Bacillus pumilus: one gene and its partner. The protein of the gene in region 1 binds, or shares a complex with, the protein of each later gene. Links are inferred from orthologs where the notes say so. Each region holds a gene or a part of one and is shown in the gene's direction. Other genes may lie near its edges. The genes, in order: gcvH and GPS65_RS10335.

Evidence for each region.
Region 2: the proteins of gcvH (region 1) and GPS65_RS10335 are in contact, whole or in part, in a crystal structure (PDB 3A7A), measured with the Escherichia coli proteins. The link is inferred for Bacillus pumilus from one-to-one orthologs.

The regions. Positions count from the first base shown.
Region 1 is NZ_CP047089.1:694,741-706,111, reverse strand. What follows is about bases 4,332-7,288. They hold gcvH (glycine cleavage system protein GcvH), read left to right. Parts: upstream 4,332-5,596; coding sequence 5,597-5,980; downstream 5,981-7,288. Other genes in these bases: GPS65_RS03485 (SCP2 sterol-binding domain-containing protein), read left to right, coding at 7,170-7,288; GPS65_RS03490 (thioredoxin family protein), read left to right, coding at 6,747-7,049; GPS65_RS03495 (toprim domain-containing protein), read left to right, coding at 6,390-6,734; GPS65_RS03500 (YusG family protein), read left to right, coding at 6,025-6,261; GPS65_RS03510 (arsenate reductase family protein), read left to right, coding at 5,174-5,530. Outside these bases: GPS65_RS03525 (3-hydroxyacyl-CoA dehydrogenase/enoyl-CoA hydratase family protein), read left to right, coding at 1-2,018; GPS65_RS03520 (acetyl-CoA C-acetyltransferase), read left to right, coding at 2,031-3,206; more of GPS65_RS03515, read left to right, coding at 3,221-4,331; more of GPS65_RS03485, read left to right, coding at 7,289-7,511; GPS65_RS03480 (methionine ABC transporter ATP-binding protein), read left to right, coding at 7,877-8,902; GPS65_RS03475 (methionine ABC transporter permease), read left to right, coding at 8,895-9,563; methionine ABC transporter substrate-binding lipoprotein MetQ, read left to right, coding at 9,578-10,399; GPS65_RS03465 (carboxymuconolactone decarboxylase family protein), read left to right, coding at 10,504-10,872; GPS65_RS19250 (YuzK family famiily protein), read left to right, coding at 11,088-11,225. UniProt on the Escherichia coli protein: The glycine cleavage system catalyzes the degradation of glycine. The H protein shuttles the methylamine group of glycine from the P protein to the T protein.
Region 2 is NZ_CP047089.1:2,106,432-2,117,738, forward strand. The notes cover bases 46-2,938. They hold GPS65_RS10335 (lipoate--protein ligase), read left to right. Parts: upstream 46-943; coding sequence 944-1,933; downstream 1,934-2,938. Other genes in these bases: GPS65_RS10330 (MBL fold metallo-hydrolase), read left to right, coding at 198-941; GPS65_RS10340 (fatty acid--CoA ligase family protein), read left to right, coding at 2,106-2,938. Also shown: protein YhfH, read right to left, coding at 1-41; more of GPS65_RS10340, read left to right, coding at 2,939-3,659; GPS65_RS10345 (YhfM domain-containing protein), read right to left, coding at 3,740-4,147; GPS65_RS10350 (M48 family metallopeptidase), read left to right, coding at 4,325-5,605; GPS65_RS10355 (serine alkaline protease SapB), read right to left, coding at 5,647-6,792; GPS65_RS10360 (histidine phosphatase family protein), read right to left, coding at 7,182-7,766; GPS65_RS19860 (methyl-accepting chemotaxis protein), read right to left, coding at 7,828-8,439; GPS65_RS10370 (FAD-dependent oxidoreductase), read right to left, coding at 9,215-10,747; GPS65_RS10375 (SDR family oxidoreductase), read left to right, coding at 10,893-11,307. UniProt on the Escherichia coli protein: Catalyzes both the ATP-dependent activation of exogenously supplied lipoate to lipoyl-AMP and the transfer of the activated lipoyl onto the lipoyl domains of lipoate-dependent enzymes.

The DNA.
Region 1 (11,371 bases):
AACACCGCAAAGAAGGCAGTATCGTATCAAGCAATACATCCGGAATTTCGGTTGAAAAAATGGCAGAAGGCCGATCAGAGGATTTTAAACGCCACTTTTTAGGCACACATTTTTTTAACCCAGCTCGTTATTTAAAGCTTTTAGAAATCATTCCTATTCAAGAAACAGATCCAGAAGTACTTCAATTTATGAAAACGTTTGGCGAGGATGTACTTGGGAAAGGCGTCGTTGAAGCGAAAGATACGCCGAACTTTATTGCCAATCGCATTGGTACTTATGGACTCCTTGTAACAGTGCGTGAAATGCTTGAAAACAAATACACCATTGGAGAGGTGGATTCGGTCACAGGACCCCTCATTGGAAGACCGAAGAGTGCGACGTTCCGTACACTTGATGTCGTAGGGCTCGACACGTTTTTCCATGTAGCCCGCAACGTATATGACCAAGTCGAAGGTAAGGAAAAAGATATTTTCCAGCTGCCTGAGTTTATTGAAAGAATGCTTGAAAAAGGATGGATTGGCAGCAAGGCAGGGCAAGGGTTTTATCAAAAAAATGGAAAGGCCATTTTAGAAATTGATCCTGTGACTCTCACATACGGAGAACGAACGAAGCTGAAAGATCCAGGCATTGAGATGGCGAAGCAGCAAAAGGGAACGAAAGCGAAATTGAAAGCGCTTATTTATCAAGATGGGCGTGCAGGCCAATTGCTCTGGAACATGACGGCACCTGTGCTCCTTTATTCAGCTCAGTTAACAGGCGAAATTGCGGATGATATCCAGTCCATCGATAACGCAATGAAATGGGGATTTGGCTGGCAGCACGGTCCATTTGAGCTCTGGGATGCAATTGGTGTGAAAAAAGCAGTCGATCGCATGGAAGCAGAAGGTCACAGCATCCCGCAGTGGGTGCAAGACATGCTGTCAGAAGGACACGACACATTCTATCAAGAGAATGCAGATGGAGAGCGCTCGTTTTATCACAACGGGGCTTATGAACAGGAAAAAGGAAACGAAAAGAATATTTCCTTAGCGAGATTGAAAAAGAAACACGGCGTGATTTTTAAAAATGCTGGTGCGAGCTTGATTGATATCGGTGACGATGTCGCCTTGCTCGAATTTCACTCCAAAAGCAATGCCATTGGACTAGATGTCATTGACATGATCAATCGCGCTGTCGATGAGGTGGAACAGAATTATAGAGGGCTTGTCATCGGAAACCAAGGCAAGAACTTCTGTGTTGGTGCCAACCTTGCGTTGATTTTAATGGAAGCTCAGGACGATAATTTCTTTGAAATTGACTTTGTGATCCGCCGCTTCCAACAGGCAATGATGAAGGTGAAATATAGCGACCGTCCAGTCGTTGCTGCACCGTTCGGTATGACACTCGGAGGCGGAACAGAGGTTTGTCTGCCGGCCGCAGCTATTCAGGCGTCCAGTGAAGCATACATGGGTCTTGTCGAAGCGGGAGTAGGGCTGATTCCAGGCGGCGGTGGAAACAAAGAATTATATCTTCGCCATCTGCAAGGGGCAGCTAAGCCGTCAGAGACCGCTATACAAGATGCCACGCTGAAAACATTTGAAACCATTGCAATGGCTAAAGTATCCACTTCGGCAGAGGAAGCGCGGGATATGAACATGCTGCGCGCGAGTGACCGAATCAGTATGAACGGTGATCACCTGATCTATGATGCGAAACAACTTGTGCTCTCTCTTGATGAAGCAGGTTATCGTGCGCCGCTCAAGCAAAAGGTGCCCGTCATGGGAGAAACAGGCTATGCAGCAATGATATTGGCGGCTGAAAATATGAGATTGTCTGGATACATTTCAGAGCATGACATGACCATTGTTAAAAAATTAGCTCATGTTATTTCCGGCGGAAAACTGCCATTTGGAACAGAGGTAGAGGAGCAATACTTATTAGAGCTTGAAAGAGAAGCATTTTTAAGTCTTGTAGGAGAAGTAAAATCACAAGCACGCATGCAGCACATGCTCGTCAAAGGAAAACCTTTACGTAACTAAGGGGGAGTCAAAATGAGAGAAGCAGTCATTGTCGCTGGCGCGAGAACACCAGTAGGGAAGGCGAAAAAAGGATCGTTAAAACATGTTCGACCCGATGATATGGGCGCATTGTGTGTAAAAGAAACATTAAAGCGTGCTGGTGATTACGACGGACAGATAGATGATTTGATCATCGGATGTGCGACACCAGAAGCGGAGCAGGGGTTAAATGTGGCTCGGAATATTGGAGCGTTAGCAGGACTTCCGTATACAGTCCCTGCCATCACCATTAACCGCTACTGTTCATCTGGTCTTCAGTCCATCGCTTATGCGGGTGAACGAATCATGCTCGGTCAGGCAGAAACAATCTTAGCCGGTGGAGTCGAATCAATGTCACAAGTACCAATGATGGGTCATTCCATTCGTCCGAATGCTCATTTGGCAGAGCAAGCACCTGAATACTATATGAGCATGGGCCACACGGCAGAGCAGGTGGCGCAAAAGTATCAGGTCACTCGTCAAGATCAAGACGCCTTTGCGGTAAGAAGTCATCAAAAGGCAGCCAAGGCATTACAGGAAGGGAAATTTACAGATGAAATTGTATCCGTTGATGTAACAGAGCGACGGGTAGGGGAGCAATTTCAATTAGAAGAACATCAATTCACGTTCTCACAGGATGAAGGCGTAAGAGCGGGGACAACGGAAGAGATTCTTTCCACTTTGCGTCCGGCTTTTTCAACAAAAGGCACGGTGACCGCAGGGAACTCTTCACAAACAAGTGACGGAGCTGCGTGTGTGATGATGATGGATCGTGAGAAAGCATCCTCACTTTCCCTTCAGCCGCTCGCCAAGTTCAGAGCGTTTGCTGTTGGTGGTGTACCGCCTGAAGTGATGGGGATCGGTCCAATTGAAGCCATTCCACGTGCGCTGAAAATCGCTGGACTTGAGCTGAAGGATATCGGACTGTTTGAATTAAACGAAGCGTTTGCCTCTCAGGCCATTCAAGTCATTCGTCATTTAGGAATTGATGAAGAGAAAGTGAATGTCAATGGCGGGGCAATCGCACTAGGACATCCGCTCGGCTGTACAGGAACGAAATTGACACTGTCACTCATTCATGAAATGAAACGGCGAAACGAGCAATTTGGCATCGTCACAATGTGTATCGGCGGGGGCATGGGAGCAGCAGGAATTTTTGAATTGATCTAAAGGGGGAAAACAGAATGAAAGCAATGGAAGAGGTAAAAAAGGGTGGAAGCTTCTTAATTGATGAGACGAATTATGAGCATATCTTTACACCAGAGGATTTCTCTGATGAGCATCAAATGATTGGAAAGACAACAGAGGATTATATTTTACAAGACGTTGTTCCATATATAGACCAAATTGAAAAGCATGAATTTGAGCATTCCGTCAGGCTTCTTAAAAAGGCTGGAGAGCTTGGGCTGCTAGGAGCCGACGTGCCTGAAGAATTCGGAGGGCTCGGATTAGATAAAATCAGCTCAGCCATTATTACTGAGAAATTTTCCAGAGCAGGGAGCTTCTCGCTTTCCTATGGCGCCCATGTCGGCATTGGATCTCTGCCAATCGTACTGTTCGGAAATCAAGCGCAAAAGGAAACGTATCTGCCAGGACTCGCTTCTGGAGAAGCGATTGCGGCGTATGCCCTAACTGAACCAGGATCAGGCTCTGACGCTCTTGGAGCAAAGACAACTGCGGTGTTAAATGAAGCCGGAACCCATTATGTGTTGAATGGGGAAAAACAGTGGATCACAAACTCCGCATTTGCCGACGTCTTTGTCGTATATGCGAAAATTGATGGTGAACACTTCTCTGCTTTTATCGTAGAAAAGGATTTCCCTGGTGTCAAAACGGGACCTGAAGAGAAAAAGATGGGCATTAAAGGGTCCTCAACGAGAACGTTAATCCTTGAGGATGCTCAAGTGCCAAAAGAGAATTTACTAGGTGAGGCTGGCAGAGGTCATGTCATTGCCTTTAACATTTTAAATATCGGACGCTACAAGCTGGCTGTCGGGACAGTTGGCGCGTCAAAACGTGTCATTCAATTATCGGCAGAATACGCAAACCAGCGTAAGCAATTCCAAACGCCCATTTCTCGATTTAGCTTAATTGGTGAAAAGGTAGCCAACATGTCGGCAAAGCTCTATGCGATGGAAAGTGCTGTTTACCGCACAGTCGGATTATTTGAACAGCGTATGGGTCTATTAAGTGAAGAAGACCAAAAGGATGGCAAACAAATTGCCCAGTCCATTGCAGAATATGCCATTGAATGCTCTCTTTGTAAAGTGCTTGGCTCTGAAACTTTAGACTATATTGCGGATGAGGGTGTGCAGATTCACGGTGGATATGGATTTATGCAAGAATACGAGGTCGAAAGAGCCTATCGTGACTCCCGGATTAACCGTATTTTTGAAGGAACAAACGAAATCAACCGTCTGCTAGTCCCAGGCACATTTCTGAAGAAAGCGATGAAGGGAGAGCTTCCTCTTCTTCAAAAGGCGCAAACCTTACAGGAAGAGCTCATGATGATGATGCCGGTAGAGCCGGGTGATCAGCCGCTCGATCAAGAAAAATATTTGCTTGCCCATGCGAAAAAGATCGCCTTAATGGTATCTGGAATGGCGGCGATGAAGTATGGAAAAGCATTAGACAAAGAGCAAGAGATTCTTGTGAACATAGCGGATATCGTCAATGAAATTTTTGCTGCTGAATCGGCGATTCTGCGTACTGAAAAGGCAATCGCTGCATCAGGGCTAGATAAGAATACTCAAAAGCTTGCTTACACACAAATATTCACGCAGGAGGCCTTCTTAAAAATTGAAGCCCATGCAAAAGAATCCTTGATCGCGATGGAAGAAGGAGATGCACTCCGCATGAGTCTGTCAGCTCTTCGCAAACTGACAAGATTCACCCCGATCAATGTCATCGCCAAAAAGCGCGAAGTGGCGAAACGAATCTTTGAAGCAGAGAAATATATCGTATAAGACGGCTGAAATTTGCGGATATCATTCCGCACCTCAGATTGTTGACAAAGGGCTAAAATGATCTTTATTTTAGCCCTTTGTCTTCTTTCCGCACCTTTTTGTAAGCATACATTTAGGTTTTTAAAATATTTTGTGATAAAATGTTGTCACTATTTGCAGGAGGTGAAAATGGTGGCTTTAGATTTTTATGAATACCCATCTTGCGGTACATGTCGAAAAGCAAAAAAATGGCTGGAAGAACACAATAAAGACATCAACAGCATACATATCGTCGAAGAGACGCCTAATAAAGAAACATTAAAAGCCCTTTACGAAAAAAGCGGCTTAGAGTTGAAGAAGTTCTTTAATACAAGTGGACAGAAATACCGAGAGCTACAGCTGAAAGATCAACTTCCTGCAATGTCAGAGGACGAGCAGCTAGAATTACTCGCATCTAATGGAATGCTGATCAAGCGTCCGATTACAACAGACGGTAAACGAGTCACGATTGGATTTAATGAAGATACATTTAAAAGCGTCTGGAAATGATGTAACTTTCATTCAGATTGTGGTATCTTCAATATAGATTGAAAGAAAAGACTGGAGGGGTATTGAATGAGCACACCAAAAGATTTACGTTATTCAGAAGAACATGAATGGGTCAAAGTAGAAGGGGAAAAGGTGCGTATCGGTATTACGCATTTTGCTCAATCTGAGCTAGGCGATATCGTGTTCGTTGAGCTTCCTGAAGTAGGAGACAAAATTACAGCGGACGAGCCTTTCGGAAGTGTAGAATCAGTGAAAACAGTTTCTGAGCTTTACGCACCGATCAACGGTACAATTGTTGAAGTGAACGATGAGCTGGATGACAGCCCTGAATTCGTCAACGACTCTCCATACGAAAAAGCATGGATGATCGTGGTAGAGCCAGCTGATACATCTGAAATTGAGAACTTGATGACTGCTGAGCAATATGAAGAAATGACAAAAGAAGACTAATTCACGTGAAATTGGACACTCTACCTTTATGGGGGGTGTCCAATTTGTCTTTTCAAAAAGAACAGGTGGATATAACAGATCATGTCACTGGACGATTCAAAGAAAGCGGCATGGTGCTGTATCATCAAAATGAAGAGATTGGCACGATGATTAGTGAAAACCAATATGAGTTAAAATCAGGTTATTCCTATGATCAAAATCGTTTTTATCGTCTGACGGATACACTGACCCACGGGACAGAAAAATATGTAGACTGTGATGATGAAAATGGCTGGTGCTAATCACAGATGAGGCTGCAGTGAGCATAAGCTGCAGTCTTTTTAGTGCAAGTGCCCAATCTTTACAACCTTGATGAAAGATTGTAATCTAAGGGAGAACTGAACAACGTCAAAAGGGCCGGGTGATCGTGATGAATGTAGAGGTAGAAAAGGTCATCATAGTAGAAGGTAAAACAGACAAACAAAAGCTAAAAGAAGTCATAAGTGAACCTGTTACCATCATTTGCACCAATGGCACGATCAGTACATCGAAGCTGGATCAGCTCGTAGACGAATTATTGGGGAAAGACGTTTACATATTAGCAGACAGTGACGATGCAGGCGACAAACTGCGGAAGCAATTTCGAAAAGAATTCCCTGAAGCGCTTCATCTTTTTGTCGACAGAACGTACCGTGAAGTGGCCGCTTCACCGTCAGCCCACATTGCATCTATCCTATTAGCTGCAAACATTGATGTTCATTCGAAATATTTATGAGGGTGGACGTATATGAAAGAGATTGAAGAACATGATTTCAAGGAAATAAAGGACGATTTATTTCTTTTATACTTATATACACCGTTTTGCGGGACATGCCAGCTGGCAAAGAAAATGCTCGCTGTCGTAGACACCATGCAGCCGGATGTACCTTTTTACGAAAATAACTTAAACTACTCACCAGGCTTTGCGAAGGCTTTTGAGATCGAAAGCGTTCCTTGCTTTCTACTGTTTAAAAAAGGCGAACTGGTGCAAAAAGGCTATGCCTTTCACTCTGTTCCATATCTTCATGAAATGATTGAAACCGCTAAATAAAGCGGTTTTTTGTCATATTTCAAGCAATTCATCTGAAAATTTGTCGAGTTATTTATAAAGGACAAGGGAATGTTTGTAGAGAAATGTTATGTATAACCAAATGACAGGGAGGTTATACATGTGGAAAAAGTGAAAACCCATGGTAACAAAGGGCAGCGCTTATTGCTAAAACCGCTGCTCTCATCATCATCCTTGAAGATTACATTTGAGGCGGAAACTGACTCTTGTACATTGATTGTGGATGAGCGTGGTGAAGTGAAGAAACTACCTGCAATTGAGTTATCGGATCTTATCTTTTATGGTGAGAGAAAAGAAATACTACAATTATTAGATGGAGATATGTCCTTACAGCAGTTAATTAGCAGGGGACAAGTGAAAGTAAAAGGGTCATTCCGCGCGCTCCTAAGACTAGAGGCGGTGCTCTGGCTGACGAACGGTTTTTTTCGAAAAATGATAACGTAGTCGTTTACTAGGAAATTAGCGATTTACAGCGTTGACATATCTCGGGTAGCATGATATTCTACGTTAGTAAAAACATGAACATCACATAAAACAACATATTTTCTCTTATTAAGAGAGGTGGAGGGACGTGCCCTATGAAACCCGGCAACCGTCAGCATAGCTGAAATTGGTGCCAATTCACTCAAAGCCGCAATGCTTTGAAAGATGAGAGAAAGGCGTATTGAACATAAAAGGCCTTTCTGCTTGCATTGCAGTTAGGTCTTTTTTACTGACCTCAAGCCAGGCGCGGAGCATGGCATCAGGAAGAATAAATAATGTTTGTGATGGCAACCTATAGATTCAGCAAGAAAGCAGGTGAACAGACTGTGATCCATTTACAGAATGTATCAAAAACGTATCATTCAAAAAGCGGAAATGTTGATGCCGTGAAAGACGTCAACTTGGATATTGGTAAAGGTGAAATATTCGGAATTATTGGGTATAGCGGTGCCGGAAAAAGCTCGCTGATTCGCCTATTAAACGGTCTGGAGCTGCCAACAGAAGGAATTGTTGAAGTGGCAGGCAACCGGATCAATGAAGTATCGAATGCGAAACTTCGGAAAGCAAGACAAGAAATCAGCATGATTTTCCAGCACTTTAACCTACTTTGGTCAAGAACAGTGAGACAAAATATTATGTTCCCACTTGAGATCGCAGGTGTACCGACATCGAAACGGAGAGAGCGTGCGAATGAACTGATTAAATTAGTCGGTTTAGAAGGAAAAGAAAATGCGTATCCGTCTCAGCTTAGCGGCGGACAAAAACAGCGTGTGGGGATTGCGAGAGCATTAGCAAATGATCCAAAGGTTCTTCTTTGTGACGAAGCAACGTCAGCGCTTGATCCGCAAACAACGGATTCTATCCTTGATCTTTTAGCAGATATCAATAAACGACTTGGGCTGACGATTGTGCTGATTACACACGAAATGCATGTCATTCGCAAAATTTGTCATCGCGTGGCGGTGATGGAGAATGGACGCATTGTCGAAGAAGGCGAAGTATTACGCGTTTTCAGACAGCCGAAGGAAGAAATGACGAAGCGATTCGTCCAGCAGCTTGCTGAACCAGAGGAAGCGAAAGAAACAATCGAACACGTCTTAGAGCGCGTAAAAGAAGGTCAGGTCGTACGGTTGTCCTTTATTGGTGATTCTGCCGAGCAGCCGCTCATCACTGAAATCATTCGATCCTTCAAGGTCGATGTAAATATCCTTCAAGGGAAGATTTCTCAAACGCAGGAAGGCGCGTTTGGAACACTCTTTATCCATATTAATGGAGAAGAGACTGAGGTAGAAAAAGCCATCGCCTATATCCAAAGCAAACAGGTTGAAATTGAGGTGATGACACATGTTTGAGAAATGGTTTCCGAACGTTGATTTAGAAGTCATTTGGAATGCAACGGGTGAAACGGTTTATATGACACTCATTTCATTGGCGTTTGCCTTTGTGATCGGAATTATTCTTGGACTCCTGCTTTTCCTTACTGGAAAAGGTGGTCTTTGGGAAAATAAACCGATCAATGCTGTCATCGGTGCAGTCGTCAACATTTTCAGATCGATTCCTTTTATCATTTTAATTATTCTTTTATTAGGGTTCACGAAATTCTTAATGCATACAATTCTAGGTCCAAATGCAGCACTGCCTGCCCTTGTCATTGGGTCAGCTCCATTCTATGCACGTCTTGTCGAAATTGCGCTGCGTGAGGTAGACAAAGGAGTCATTGAAGCAGCACGCTCAATGGGAGCGAAAACGTCGACCATCATATTCAAAGTATTGCTGCCAGAATCATTGCCAGCCCTCATTTCAGGTATTACCGTAACAGCGATTGCTTTAATTGGCTCAACTGCGATTGCAGGTGCAATTGGAGCAGGTGGACTTGGTGACCTTGCCTATGTGGAAGGATACCAATCTGGTAATACAGATGTCACACTTTTTGCCACTGTGTTTATTCTCATCATCGTCTTTATTATTCAAATAATCGGTGATTTGATTACAAATAAAATTGATAAACGATAAGGGAGGATTTATTTATGAAGAAATTGATTTTAAGTGCACTATTTCTAGCATTTGCAGGCATTTTGGCTGCATGCGGTTCATCTAATAACGCAAGTGATAGCAAAACCATTACGGTTGCCGCTTCAAAAACACCACATGCCGAAATTCTTGAAGAAGCAAAACCACTTCTAAAAGAAAAAGGCTACGATCTCAAAGTGAAAGTACTTAGTGATTATAAAATGTACAACAAAGCGTTAGCTGAAAAAGAAGTGGATGCAAACTTTTTCCAACATATCCCTTACTTAAATGAAGAAAATAAATCAAACAAAGATTACGACCTAGTGAGTGCAGGTGCGGTTCACCTTGAGCCATTCGGTATCTACTCTAAGAAATACAAATCAGTAAAAGATATTCCAAACGGTGGCACGATCATCATGACAAACAACGTAGCTGAGCAAGGACGTATGCTTGCCCTGCTTCAACATGCTGGTGTCATCAAACTCGATCCAAAGGTTGATACAATCAACGCTACTGTAAAGAACATCAAAGAAAATCCAAAGAACCTAAAGTTCAAAAAAATCGCTCCTGAACTAACAGCGAAAGCTTATGAAAACAGTGAAGGCGATGCTGTGTTTATCAACGTTAACTATGCGATCCAAAATAAATTGAATCCGAAAAACGATTCAATCGAACTTGAGCAAACAAAGAACAACCCATATGCAAACATTGTGGCGGTTCGCAAAGGTGAAGAAAAATCAGATAAGATCAAGACTTTAATGGAAGTTCTTCACTCTGATAAAATCAAAGAATTCATCGATAAAAAATATGACGGTGCTGTACTACCGGTATCTGAATAACGATGTGTTAACCTCGCTTTCGTCAAAGCGAGGTTTTTTGTGTATTTTTTCAAATCTCGCTCATAATAAAAATGTACAAATGACCTGAAGGGATGGAATAGAAAATGAATGAACAGCATATGAGCGGATCCATGCAGCAGTCACTGACTGATTATAAAACGGCAATGGGTGAATTTCAGAAGAAAATGCCGGTGTTTGGGAAGAAATTCAATGAATTCACGGAGCAATGTTTTCAGAGCGATTCATTGACGCAAAAGGAAAAACAAATGATTGCCCTTGGCATCAGTATTCATGCACAGGATGAATACTGCATGATTTATCATACAAAGGGAGCGCTCGACCAAGGCGCAACAGAAGAAAATTTGCTAGAGGTTGTCAGCGTAGCAGCAGCATTTGGCGGCGGGGCAGCATTGAGCCAAGGGATTACTGTCGTTCAGCAATGTATTGATGAATTTGGAGGACAGACGCATTAAGGGAAGGAAAGGGCGGTATTTTTCCATATCAGGGAGTTGAGTTCTTCTCAGCCGATTGTGTGAGAAAATATGCCAGCATAGCGCACTATATCCCTTTTGAGTGAAGCCGCAAGCCTTTGATACAATGAAGCTACACTTAAAGAAGGGAATGGTTTATTATTTGTTCGGACCATAGTACACTGGGATTGGATTATACCGCCGAGATGGAAAAGGCCATGCATAAGGCTCATGGCATGAGCTATGCAGAGTACGAAAGAGACCATGACTTACGGATGAAAGTGGAATATAAACGAGAGCAGTCCTATCGAGATGAGAAAAGGCAGCTCGCAAAAATGAATATACAAGGCTATTAAATAGCTAAGGGACGGGGAGAACAGTTTCCCGTCCTTTCTTTATGAAAACAGTCTTTTCGACATAAATCCTTTTATCTACCGGCTTTTTTTGTTAGAATTTTGAGAGCATCCTCTCACGCTTATCGTGAATGTGTTGTATTCACTTT
Region 2 (11,307 bases), 1.4 Mb from region 1 along the record:
GAGGGCAAATTTCTAAAAAACTCTGTGATTTTTCCTAGCATTTGTCATCCTCCAATACGTTTTGTTGTTATCATTGTATTATAACAGATTAATAATTGTCAATCTGTTTTGTAACAATAGGCAAGAAGAATGCTTTTTCCATGAAAAATGGGTATATTGTAAGATGGGGACTTTTAGAAAAGGAGGGAAAAATGACGATGAAATTAACTGTCATTGGATGCTACGGAGGGTTTCCTGCCGCTGGTGAAGCAACGTCAGGGTATCTTTTTGAATCAGATGGCTTTCGTCTGCTTGTAGACTGCGGAAGCGGTGTTCTTTCCAAACTGCAGCAATACATTGATATAGAAGAACTTGATGCTGTTCTCCTTTCTCATTATCACCACGATCATATTGCAGATATCGGACCACTCCAATATGCGAAGCTAGTGGGATATCATTTAGGAAAAAGCAGCGGTCCGCTTCCAATCTATGGACATACGGGTAATCAAGAAGCATTTGGGCGGATTGCGGATGATGTACATACTAAGGCTAAGGCTTATCAGCCAGAAGAGGGTATTCAAATTGGTCCATTTCAAATCAATTTTTTGAAAACAGTTCATCCAGCAGAATGCTATGCGATGAGAATTCAGGCAAAGGATGCTGTGGTGGTGTATACAGCAGACTCAAGTTATCAGGAGGCATTTGTCCCTTTTAGCAAGGATGCAGATTTACTCATTGCTGAAAGTAACTTCTACGCTGGACAGGACGGATCGAGTGCAGGACATATGAATAGTACAGAGGTTGGCAAGCTTGCAATGGAAGCAAATGTTGGGGAACTGATCATCACCCACCTGCCCCATTTTGGCCGTCATAAAGACCTAGTCAATGAAGCACAGGCGTTATATACTGGCAATATACAGCTTGCCCATTCAGGGCTTAGATGGAACAAGGAAGGAAGATAGAGATGCTGTTTATCGATAACGAACAACATTATGATCCAATGATTAATTTGGCAATTGAAGAATATTGCTTAAAATATTTAGACCCAGAAGAAACGTACTTGCTGTTCTATATTAACCAGCCGTCAATTATCATTGGAAAGAACCAAAATACAATAGAAGAAATCAACACAAAGTATGTGGAAGACAACGGCATCAAAGTTGTCCGCCGCCTGTCCGGTGGTGGCGCAGTTTACCATGACAAAGGAAACTTAAACTTCAGTTTTATCACAAAAGACGATGGGGACAGCTTCCATAATTTTAAAAAGTTCACGGAGCCAGTCATTCAGGCGCTAGAAAAACTAGGCGTCAAAGCTGAATTAAGTGGTAGAAATGACATCATGGCAGATGGTCGGAAAATTTCAGGAAATGCCCAGTTCGCGACAAGAGGACGTATTTTCAGCCATGGTACACTGCTATTTGATTCAGAAATTGAACATGTTGTTTCGGCTTTAAATGTGAAAAAGGAAAAGATTGAATCAAAAGGTATTAAATCCATTAGAAGCAGGGTTGCCAATATTAGTGAATTAATGGATCAAAAAATGACAACAGAAGAATTCAGAAAAATTCTGTTAAGCTACATTTTCGACACAAATGGGGATGTCCCTCAATATCAATTGACTGAGAAAGATTGGGAAAAGATTCACGAGATTTCCCGGGAACGATATCAAAAATGGGAATGGAACTACGGCCGTTCACCGAAATTTAATTTGCAGCATTCTAAGAGATTTTCAGCAGGCTCCATTGATCTTCGATTAGAAGTGAAAAAAGGGATGATCCAGGATTGCAAAATCTTTGGTGATTTCTTTGGTGTAGGGGATATTGCTGATATTGAAAAAAGACTCATTGGGCAGCAATACGATCGCAAAACGATCAGCGACGTATTAGAAGATATGGACATGCGCCACTACTTCGGCAACGTATCAAAAGAGGATTTTCTTGATTTGATTTATTAAGAGAGACAAGCACTGCTAGAGATAGCGGTGCTTTTTTTGATTGAAAGAAATGAAAGCGATTTACATTTGATCTTGTGAATTTTTTCGATTGTCTATTATAATAGAAAGGAGGAATGTTTGGCCATAAAATGAATGGTCATTCATTCATTGATGACATGTAAGGGGTGGGAGAATGGATTTGATCAAAAACCTAGAGCAGACGGCGATGACGAAGGGAGAAGATATCGCACTGATCTTTGAAGGAAATCAGATGACCTATCGAGAGCTCATGACAAGTATCGAGCGCTTTGCAGATGGCTTAGTGAGCGAAGGGTTTCAAGCTGGGGATCATCTTGCGCTTATTTTAGGAAATTCACCGCATTTTGTCATTTCTTTTTTTGGTGCCTTAAAGGCAGGGCTTGTCGTAGTACCAATCAATCCAACATACACGCCTAGTGAAATTGGGTATATGCTGATTACAGGTGATGTAAAAGGGATTGTTGCCCCTGCACAGCTACTGCCAGTGTACGAGCAGGTGTACGAACAACTTCCGTCTATTGAACGGGTGATTATTTGTGCAGAAAATGAATCTGCGTGCAGATCAAGTTTTAAGGAAGTAGCAGATCAACTTGTCTTCTTTGGAAAGCTTGTGTCTGGTCATGCGAAAGAGAACGTGCATCCATCTATTCATCAGGACGATACGGCAGTTATTTTATTTACATCTGGCACGACAGGAAAACCAAAGGGTGCAATGCTGACTCATTTCAACCTGTATTCAAATGCTAGAGATGTTGCTGAGTATCTATCCATTGATGAAAAGGACAAGGTCATTGCTGCATTGCCGATGTTCCACGTATTTTGTTTAACGGTTTGTATGAATGCACCATTGATTCATGGCGCGACCATTTATGTTCTACCGCATTTCAGCCCATCAGAGCTTTTGCGTATGATGGAAAAAGAGAAACCAACGTTATTTGTGGGTGTTCCGACCATGTATAACTATTTGTACCGCCAGGAAGGGCATGAGGATGCGATGTCCTCTGTGAGGATTTGTATATCAGGCGGTGCCTCAATGCCTGTTGCTTTACTTCACGGTTTTGAGAAAAAATTTGGTGTCACGGTGCTGGAGGGTTACGGATTATCAGAAGCTTCTCCAGTAACTGCATTCAATCCTCTTGATGGAAAAAGAAAACCCGGTTCAGTCGGGACCGACATTATGAATGTGAAGAATAAGATTGTGAATGAACTAGGAGAAGAAGTCGGTCCAAATGAAGTCGGAGAGCTCATAGCAAAAGGACCCAACATTATGAAAGGCTATTATCAAATGCCAGAAGATACTGAAGCTGCACTAAGAGACGGGTGGCTGTACACTGGCGATTTAGCGAGAAGAGATGAAGAAGGATACATTTATATTGTCGATCGAAAAAAGGATATGATTCTTGTTGGCGGTTATAATGTGTATCCAAGAGAAGTAGAAGAAGTGCTTTATCAACATGAAGCTGTAGCAGAAGCTGTTGTCATCGGTGTGCCAGATCAGAACACCGGAGAGGCTGTCGTCTGTTACATTTCCCCTAAGAAACATGCTCACATCGATCAAGAAGACATCATCACACATTGTTCACGCTTTTTAGCGAAATATAAGCAGCCCCAAACGATCCATTTCATAGATGATATTCCAAAGAACACAACAGGTAAAATTTTAAGAAGAGCACTAAAGGAAAAGTATCAAGCAGAGGAAAGTAAATAAGAAAAGGGAGTCTCTTATGAAGAGGCTCCCTTAGTTTGTTGAGGTATATCACGCTGTTAAAAAGACAATGAGATAAAATTTCAGCTCTTTTGAATGGCTTCTTTTAACTGTTTCTGAAAAGATTGAGACTGTTTTTGATTCAGCTCATAATAAGTCCCATCTACTAAAAAAACAACCTGCGAACGGTTTGTCCAAAGCTGAAAGGTGGTGCCGTTTGTTCGGCCGTACATCACCTTGGCGATATAATCTGGTTCTTTTAGATTTTTCTTGAGATGATTACTTGTTTGTTTGCCTTTATTTAATTCTTCTATTAAATCTTCTGCTGTGTCCTTATCGTCTATTTCATAAGAAATGGATTCTCTTTTAGATGAAAGGAGCAATTTTTCTGCTCGATTCTCATCAAAGATTTCGCCTGTCCGACTGAATACATAAAAGAAGGTAATAAGTAAAAGTCCAAAGATCACAATTCCTGCAAGGATTTTCTTCATTTCGATCCTCCAACACTCTATTTTATATGTAGCATCTCCGATTTTCGAGTAGCATAATCATTTTTTTCGAGAAAGCTTTTTCAGATAGGGCATGCTATGATGGAGCCACATGAGACAGGTTCTAAACAAAATACTGGATGATTAGAATAGAGAGAGGGATGGAAAGGAGGCTGACCTGTGCGAGTACGTAAATGGGTAGCTCTTGCAACGGTAGCATACATATTGTACGGTCTTTTTATTTATTCTTATTTGTTTCTATTTGGGGATGCATCGGTTCCTGACAGTGTAAAAGGAACAAGTGCAGATCCGCATACCTTTATGACAAGCCATGAGCTTGTCATCAGCGAGCATTTCTCGAACATACGTAACTTGCTGTTTTTCATGACAATTCCATTAGATTGGTATGTCTTTTTTCTTCTGCTCATTTCAGGGTTTTCACGAAAATTAGCAGACTGGAGCCTGACAGCAGCTCGCTTCACATTTTTAAGCAAACTTGTATACGTGTTTGTGCTGTCATTTTTGACAATGCTGATTTCATTTCCTATTAAATGGATTGGCTATCAGCTGTCTTTGCACTACGGAGTATCTGCTCAAAGTACGGCAAGCTGGTTGAAAGATCAAATTCTAGATTTCTGGATTCAATATCCGCTTCTTGCCCTATGTGCAATTGTATTCTTTTGGCTTATTCAAAAAAGAAGAAAACGCTGGTGGCTGTATGCTTGGTGTTTAACAGTCCCATTCACACTATTTCTCTTCTTTATACAGCCGGTCGTCATTGATCCGTTATATAATCATTTTTATCCACTAAAGGATCAAGCTCTTGAGAACAAGATCTTAACACTTGCAGACAAAGCTCATATCCCAGCGGATCATGTATATGAGGTCAATATGTCTGAAAAAACGAACACGATGAATGCTTATGTCACAGGGATTGGTGAGAATAAGCGTATTGTGTTATGGGATACGACACTGCAAAAGCTGAAAGATCGCGAAATTTTATTTATCATGGCACATGAAATGGGACATTACGTCATGAAGCATGTCTATATAGGATTAGCAGGATATCTAGTACTGTCGCTTGCGGGATTTTTTGCGATCGACCGTCTCTATTTTTATTTCTATCGTAAGGGAGCAGTTTTATTTCGGCTGAGGGAGCCGCGCGACATCGCTGCTCTTCCGCTTCTTCTCATGATTGTATCAGTGCTTTCATTTACAGCTTCACCTTTTACAAATGCAGTTTCAAGACATCAAGAACGTGCAGCTGATGAGTATGCGATAAACCTGACAAAAGACGGAGAGGCAGGGGTGACGTCTTTCCAAAAGCTTGCAAAATCAGGGCTGTCTCAGGTGAATCCGCCACTTTTAGTGAAGGTCTTCCGCTACGGACACCCAACGATGATGGAGAGAATCATGGAGATGGAAGCAGCGGAAAAAGAGAAAGCGTCGAGGAAGCAATAAATAAAATCCGGCTGCATCAGCCGGATTTTTTTCGTTCTTGTTTAGTTAGAAGCCGCTTGAACGTTGATTAACCCTTTTCCGTAATAGAAGGAGTTACCAAGCGGTGTTGCTGTGTTTTCTAAGCGCTGGCGAACCTGAGTAGTTGATAGATTCGGGTACTTAGAAAGAATAAGCGCTGCTGCTCCTGCTACATGAGGAGACGCCATAGATGTTCCAGTATAAGATGTGTATCCACTGCTTGGTACTGTACTTAAAATAGAAGTACCAGGTGCAGAAACATCTAATTCAGGACCTGCGCTGGAAGACGAGTTTCTGACATTGCTGCTGTTCACATTAGCAACGGCAATGGTAGAATCATACTTTGCTGGATAGCCAACTGTACTTGTAGAACCAGTAGAACCTGAGTTACCTGCAGCCGCCACAACAACGACTCCGCGGTTATTCGCTGTATCAACGGCATTTTTAAGTGCTGTTGAACCGTTTGGTCCGCCTAAGCTCATGTTGATGACATCCATATTATTGGCTACTGCCCATTCAATACCGCTAATGATCCAGCTATATTGTCCGTCGCCATAGCGGTCTAATACTTTCACAGCATATAGAGAGGCACTTGGAGCGACCCCAAGAACACCAATTGTGTTATCAAGGGCAGCGATCGTTCCGGCTACGTGAGTTCCATGTGATTGAAAGTCTTGGGTGGCATTTGGCTCTGAAGGGACGAAGCTGGCACCGCCTGCAACATTTAAGTCAGGGTGTGCAGCGTGGATGCCAGTATCAAGGACAGCTACTTTGACATTAGCACCTTTATAACCTTGAGCGTGTACAGCTGGAGCTTTGATTTGAGGGATTCCATAAGGGACGGTTTGTGCATATGCTTCTGCTTTGTGGTCTTCTTCTACGTAAGCAATGCTAGGGTCATGTTCAAGTTTTTTCGCGGCTTGTTCTGACATCTTTACTTGTGCGGCATTAATGAGACGATATTGCTTTTCTAGTTTTCCACCATTTTGAGTGACGGCTTGTTTCTTAGAGCTGTTTGTGGTGGCGGAGGCTTTAAAGCCAACAATATAGCTCTTTTCACTATCTGACTTTGAGACCGTCTCGGCATTTGCCATGGAGCCTCCAAATCCTGCTGAAAACAGAAGAGGGACAGCCAATAAAACACTTGTCATCACATTTTTCTTTTTCACGCACAATCCACATCCCTTTTTTCTTATTTCAGAATAATCATCCGTAGTCTATAAGAATGAGACGTTTGATTATTCTGTATATTCAGTTTAAGGGAAGTAGGCAAATAAGAGTAGACCTGAATTTTTGTGAAAGTCCTAGCGAAAATTGGGGAATTAAGTCACTTGGAAATAGTGGTAAAATATGTTTATTCTACTGTTTCAGCGATTATCTATTAAAAAGGAAGTATGCTATTTTTCTTATGATCCATTATCGGAGAAATATTCGATACCCGAAAAGCCTTAAAATAGGTAGAAACGTCTAGCAGCTATTTCGAATTTCGATATAAAAAAATATTATTTTATCATTGTTTTTGTCATTTAAAAAAGAACCTGTTTCTATAACAGGTTCTTTAAGAAGGGGAGGATTGAGTTAAATGGCTAACCACATTGTAATCAAGCACCTTCCATTTACCATCTTTCCATTCCACATAATTTAAGCAAGCATTGACGAGTCTCGTGTTCTCAAGACCCAAATGTTCATCAGCTAAGGTGGTGAGCAAAGCATGGATGGCAGCGCCGTGTGCTACGATCAGGACTTGTTGATTTGGATAGGCTGCTCTGACTTTTTCAATGCCTTCTACCATTCGATCTTGAATCGTCTCAAGCGGCTCCATATTTGGATACTGTTTATTTGGAAACAGCTTTTGACGCTCCTCAAATGACATGCCTTCAGCATCGCCATAATCACGCTCAATGAAATCATCCATGATGACAAGAGGCGCATCTACATGTTTTAAAATCAAGTGTGCTGTTTCTTTTGCCCTTGTGAGTGGACTGGAAATGACAACATCCCAATGGGCATCTTTTAAATAAAGGCCCGTTTGTTCAGCCTGCCATTTACCAGTATCATTTAAAGGGATATCTGTTCGTCCTTGAATTCGTTTCGCTGCATTCCAATCTGTTTCCCCATGTCTGACTAGGCAAATTGTTGTCAATCAAATCCCGCCTTTTCTCTCTTTTCTTCTATTATACTAAAGCAGAAGAAAAAAGACTGGATTAGCGATTTGTGAGATTTGTTAAGGATTCGACTGAGCTGGCAACTTGGGAGACCGTTTGTTTGACTTCCTTCAATTCGTTCAGGAAGGTTTGAAGGTCTATTTCAATTTTTCCATTTTGATTTTTGCTTAAGTTCATGCTGCTGACGATATCATCGAAGAGTGAATTGATTTGGGTCATTTTTTCTTTACTATCTGTCACGAGTAAATTCACGTCCCCAATGTGCTGAGACACAATGGAGATTTGGGAATTGGTATTGTTGACGAGTTCAGACACGGTTGAAACCGTTTTCTTTGTGTCCTCTGATAATTTACGAACCTCATTTGCGACGACAGCAAAGCCTTTTCCGTGTTCACCTGCTCGTGCAGATTCGATTGACGCGTTTAAAGATAATAAATTCGTCTGTTCTGCAATGCCTGTGACAATCCCAAAGATTTGTTCAATCTGTTTGGCGATTTCTTCTAAACGCTTAATTTCTGTTTCAATCTTTGTCATGCTGCCATCAATTTGGTTCATTTGAGTTTGTTGAATCTCTAATTCTTTTTTACCACCGATCGATTTTTCCTCGACTTGTGCTGAAATTTGTGTGCCAGCTTGCGACATATCTGCCATTTCATCAGATTTTGATACAAGCTTGTCCACAGCATTTGTTGTGTTTGAGAAGAGCGAAGCAAGCGAGTTTGATGTTTCTGTGATTTTTGTATGAAGCTCCTGTTGCTGCAGTTCTGCTTCATCACGAATTTTAGAATATTCATTTTGGAATGTATCCAAAACAAGCTGCTGCTCTAAATTTAAAATTTTCGTCGTCGCTTTCACTGCTGTCTGATATTCTTTGAAGTCTTGGATATGCTGAGCAAATAAGTCCATAATCGATAGCAGAAGATCCTGGAATGCGGCCATATACCACTTAGGCTGGAGGCCAATCCGCAGATGAACTTGTGCAATTTTAATTCGTTTTGCCACATAGGCTTCATCAACCACACCTGCAAACATTTCACTAATATGGATGCGAAGTGTTTTTTTCAGACGCTCGACAGAACTATTATCTTGAATGATATGCATCAAAGAAGACTCGACTTCTAAATTTTTATAAAATTTATCAACGATATGTGCAATATCTTCCTGAACAATTGAATTGAGCTGATTTAGAATCAATAAGTCATTCTGCGTCAGGTCAATCATTTTGATTTGTTTCGCGATATCCGTATTGTCAGAAAAATTGATACGTTTTATTCCATCATCCTGCTTAGTGAAAAAAGCAGTGTTTTTTCTTTTCGTCTCTTTTTTAAATAACAATGTTTTTGTCCCCCCATAATCATCACAAATTATCAGACTTTATATTATTTATCGGATAATATTGGATTTTTTAAAGGGAATCAGTAAAATTTTACTGTTCTTTATAAGACCTTTTTAGTGGTTTCTTTGCTGGACCTTCTACTACTTCTCCAGTAATCGAGAACCGTGAACCGTGACAAGGACAATCCCAAGTGCGGTCACTATTATTCCATGCGACTTCACAGCCTAGGTGAGTACACGTTGTATCAACAAGAAAGATGTTCCCGTCCTCTGATTTAAAGGCGCCACATTTTTTATGTTCATAAGAAACAATGCCGCCTTCTCCTGGCTTTAAATCATCAATGGTTTGATCGGTTCGTTTTAATTTACCACTGATGAGATTGGCAGCGACATTGCTGTTTTCTTTAACGAAATCTTTGACGAAAGAATCAGAAACAGGTCTTGATGGCGTGAAAATGGATTCGTATGGATTCGATTTTCCTTCAATCAAATCCCCGATAAGAGTAGCTGCGACATGGCTTGTCGTCATGCCCCATTTTCTAAAACCGGTCGCAACAAAGATATTTTGATGGTGTTTGGTTAGGCGGCCAATGTAAGGGATTTGATCCATTGTGACCATATCGTGTGTCGACCAGCGATACAGCACCTCTTCAATTCCAAGGGTAGCTTCTCCAAAACGTTCTAATCCTTCATAGTGAGCAGATTCATCCCCACCTTGTCCAGTTTTATGACCTTCTCCTCCGATGAGCACCACTTCCTCACCATGCCATTCTGCCGTTCTTAAAGATTGAGCAGGCTGATCGATCCCTAAGTACATTCCGTCTGGGAGTGGTTTTGTTGTTTTGGCTGCTACTACATACGATTGCTCTGGGTGAATACGCGTGAAATAAAGTCCTTTTCCATCATAAAAAGGAAAGTGTGAACAGGAGATGATATAGCGGCCTGTCAGATGATGGCCGTCTTTTGTGATGACAGCAGGGCGGTTTCCTTCTTTCACGTCAACAGCAGTCGTCTGTTCATAAATACGTACACCTCGCTCTACAAGCTGGTCAATGAGTGCATTGAGGTAATGAAGGGGATGGAACTGTGCCTGCTGCGTCATTGCTAGGGCAGCCTTGATGTCAGCAGCAAAAGGAAGGGCTGTTTTCCATTCCCGATCAATCCCAAGCTGTTTGTAGGCATCTAATTCCTTTTTTAATTTTTTGACACCACTTTCTTCCTTTGTATAGAGGTATGCATCTTTGACTTCTAGCTGACAATCAATGTCGTACTTTTTGACGCGAGCTTGAATCAGCTCTTTTGCATTCTCATTCGCTTCTACATACAACCGGGCTTTGGGCATACCAATTTGCTGGATCAGCTCATGGTAGTACACATCGTGCTGTGAGGTAATCTTAGCTGTCGTATGTCCAGTCGTACCTTGTAGCAGTTGATCAGCATCAATGATGATGACATCCAGCCCGCGTTCTGTCATTTCAAACGCGGTAGCGATACCGGTAATACCGCCGCCAACAATGATGACATCTGCTGTGAGATCCTCATGAACAGCAGGAAAAGAATGCTTTTGACTATCCGCTATCCATAACGATTTTGCCTGTTCCAATCCTTTATGTTCTTGTTCCATATTGTCGCCTCCAGTTAGTCACTTGTTGTGTATAATTTTTCCACAATGAAGAAAATCATACATTCGAAAGGAAACTAGTTCGACATACATAAAAAAATAGCCAACACATAAAAATAAACAAGATAAAAGGAAGGAGTGATCAGACGTGTCAACAAAGCAGCCGAAGAAAACATTGCCGCCTCAGCATCAAAGTGAGCGTCCAGGTCTTGAATATAAAATGAATCCAAGGCCTGTTTTTGATCGAGAGATGCCGGATAAAAAGTTAGCAGGAAAAACAGCCATAGTGACAGGTGGAGACAGCGGGATTGGAAGAGCGGTGTCGGTTTTATTTGCGAAGGAAGGCGCCAATGTCGCCATTGTTTACTTGAGTGAGCACCGTGATGCAGAGGAAACGAAGGACTATATTGAAAGGGCGGGAGGTCAAGTCATTTTAATATCAGGTGATTTAGGAGATGAGGCATTTTCGAATGAGGTTGTCAAAAAAACAAAAGATGCTTTCGGTTCCATTGATATTTTGGTGAACAATGCCGGGGAACAGCATCCGCAAAAAGGCATTGAAC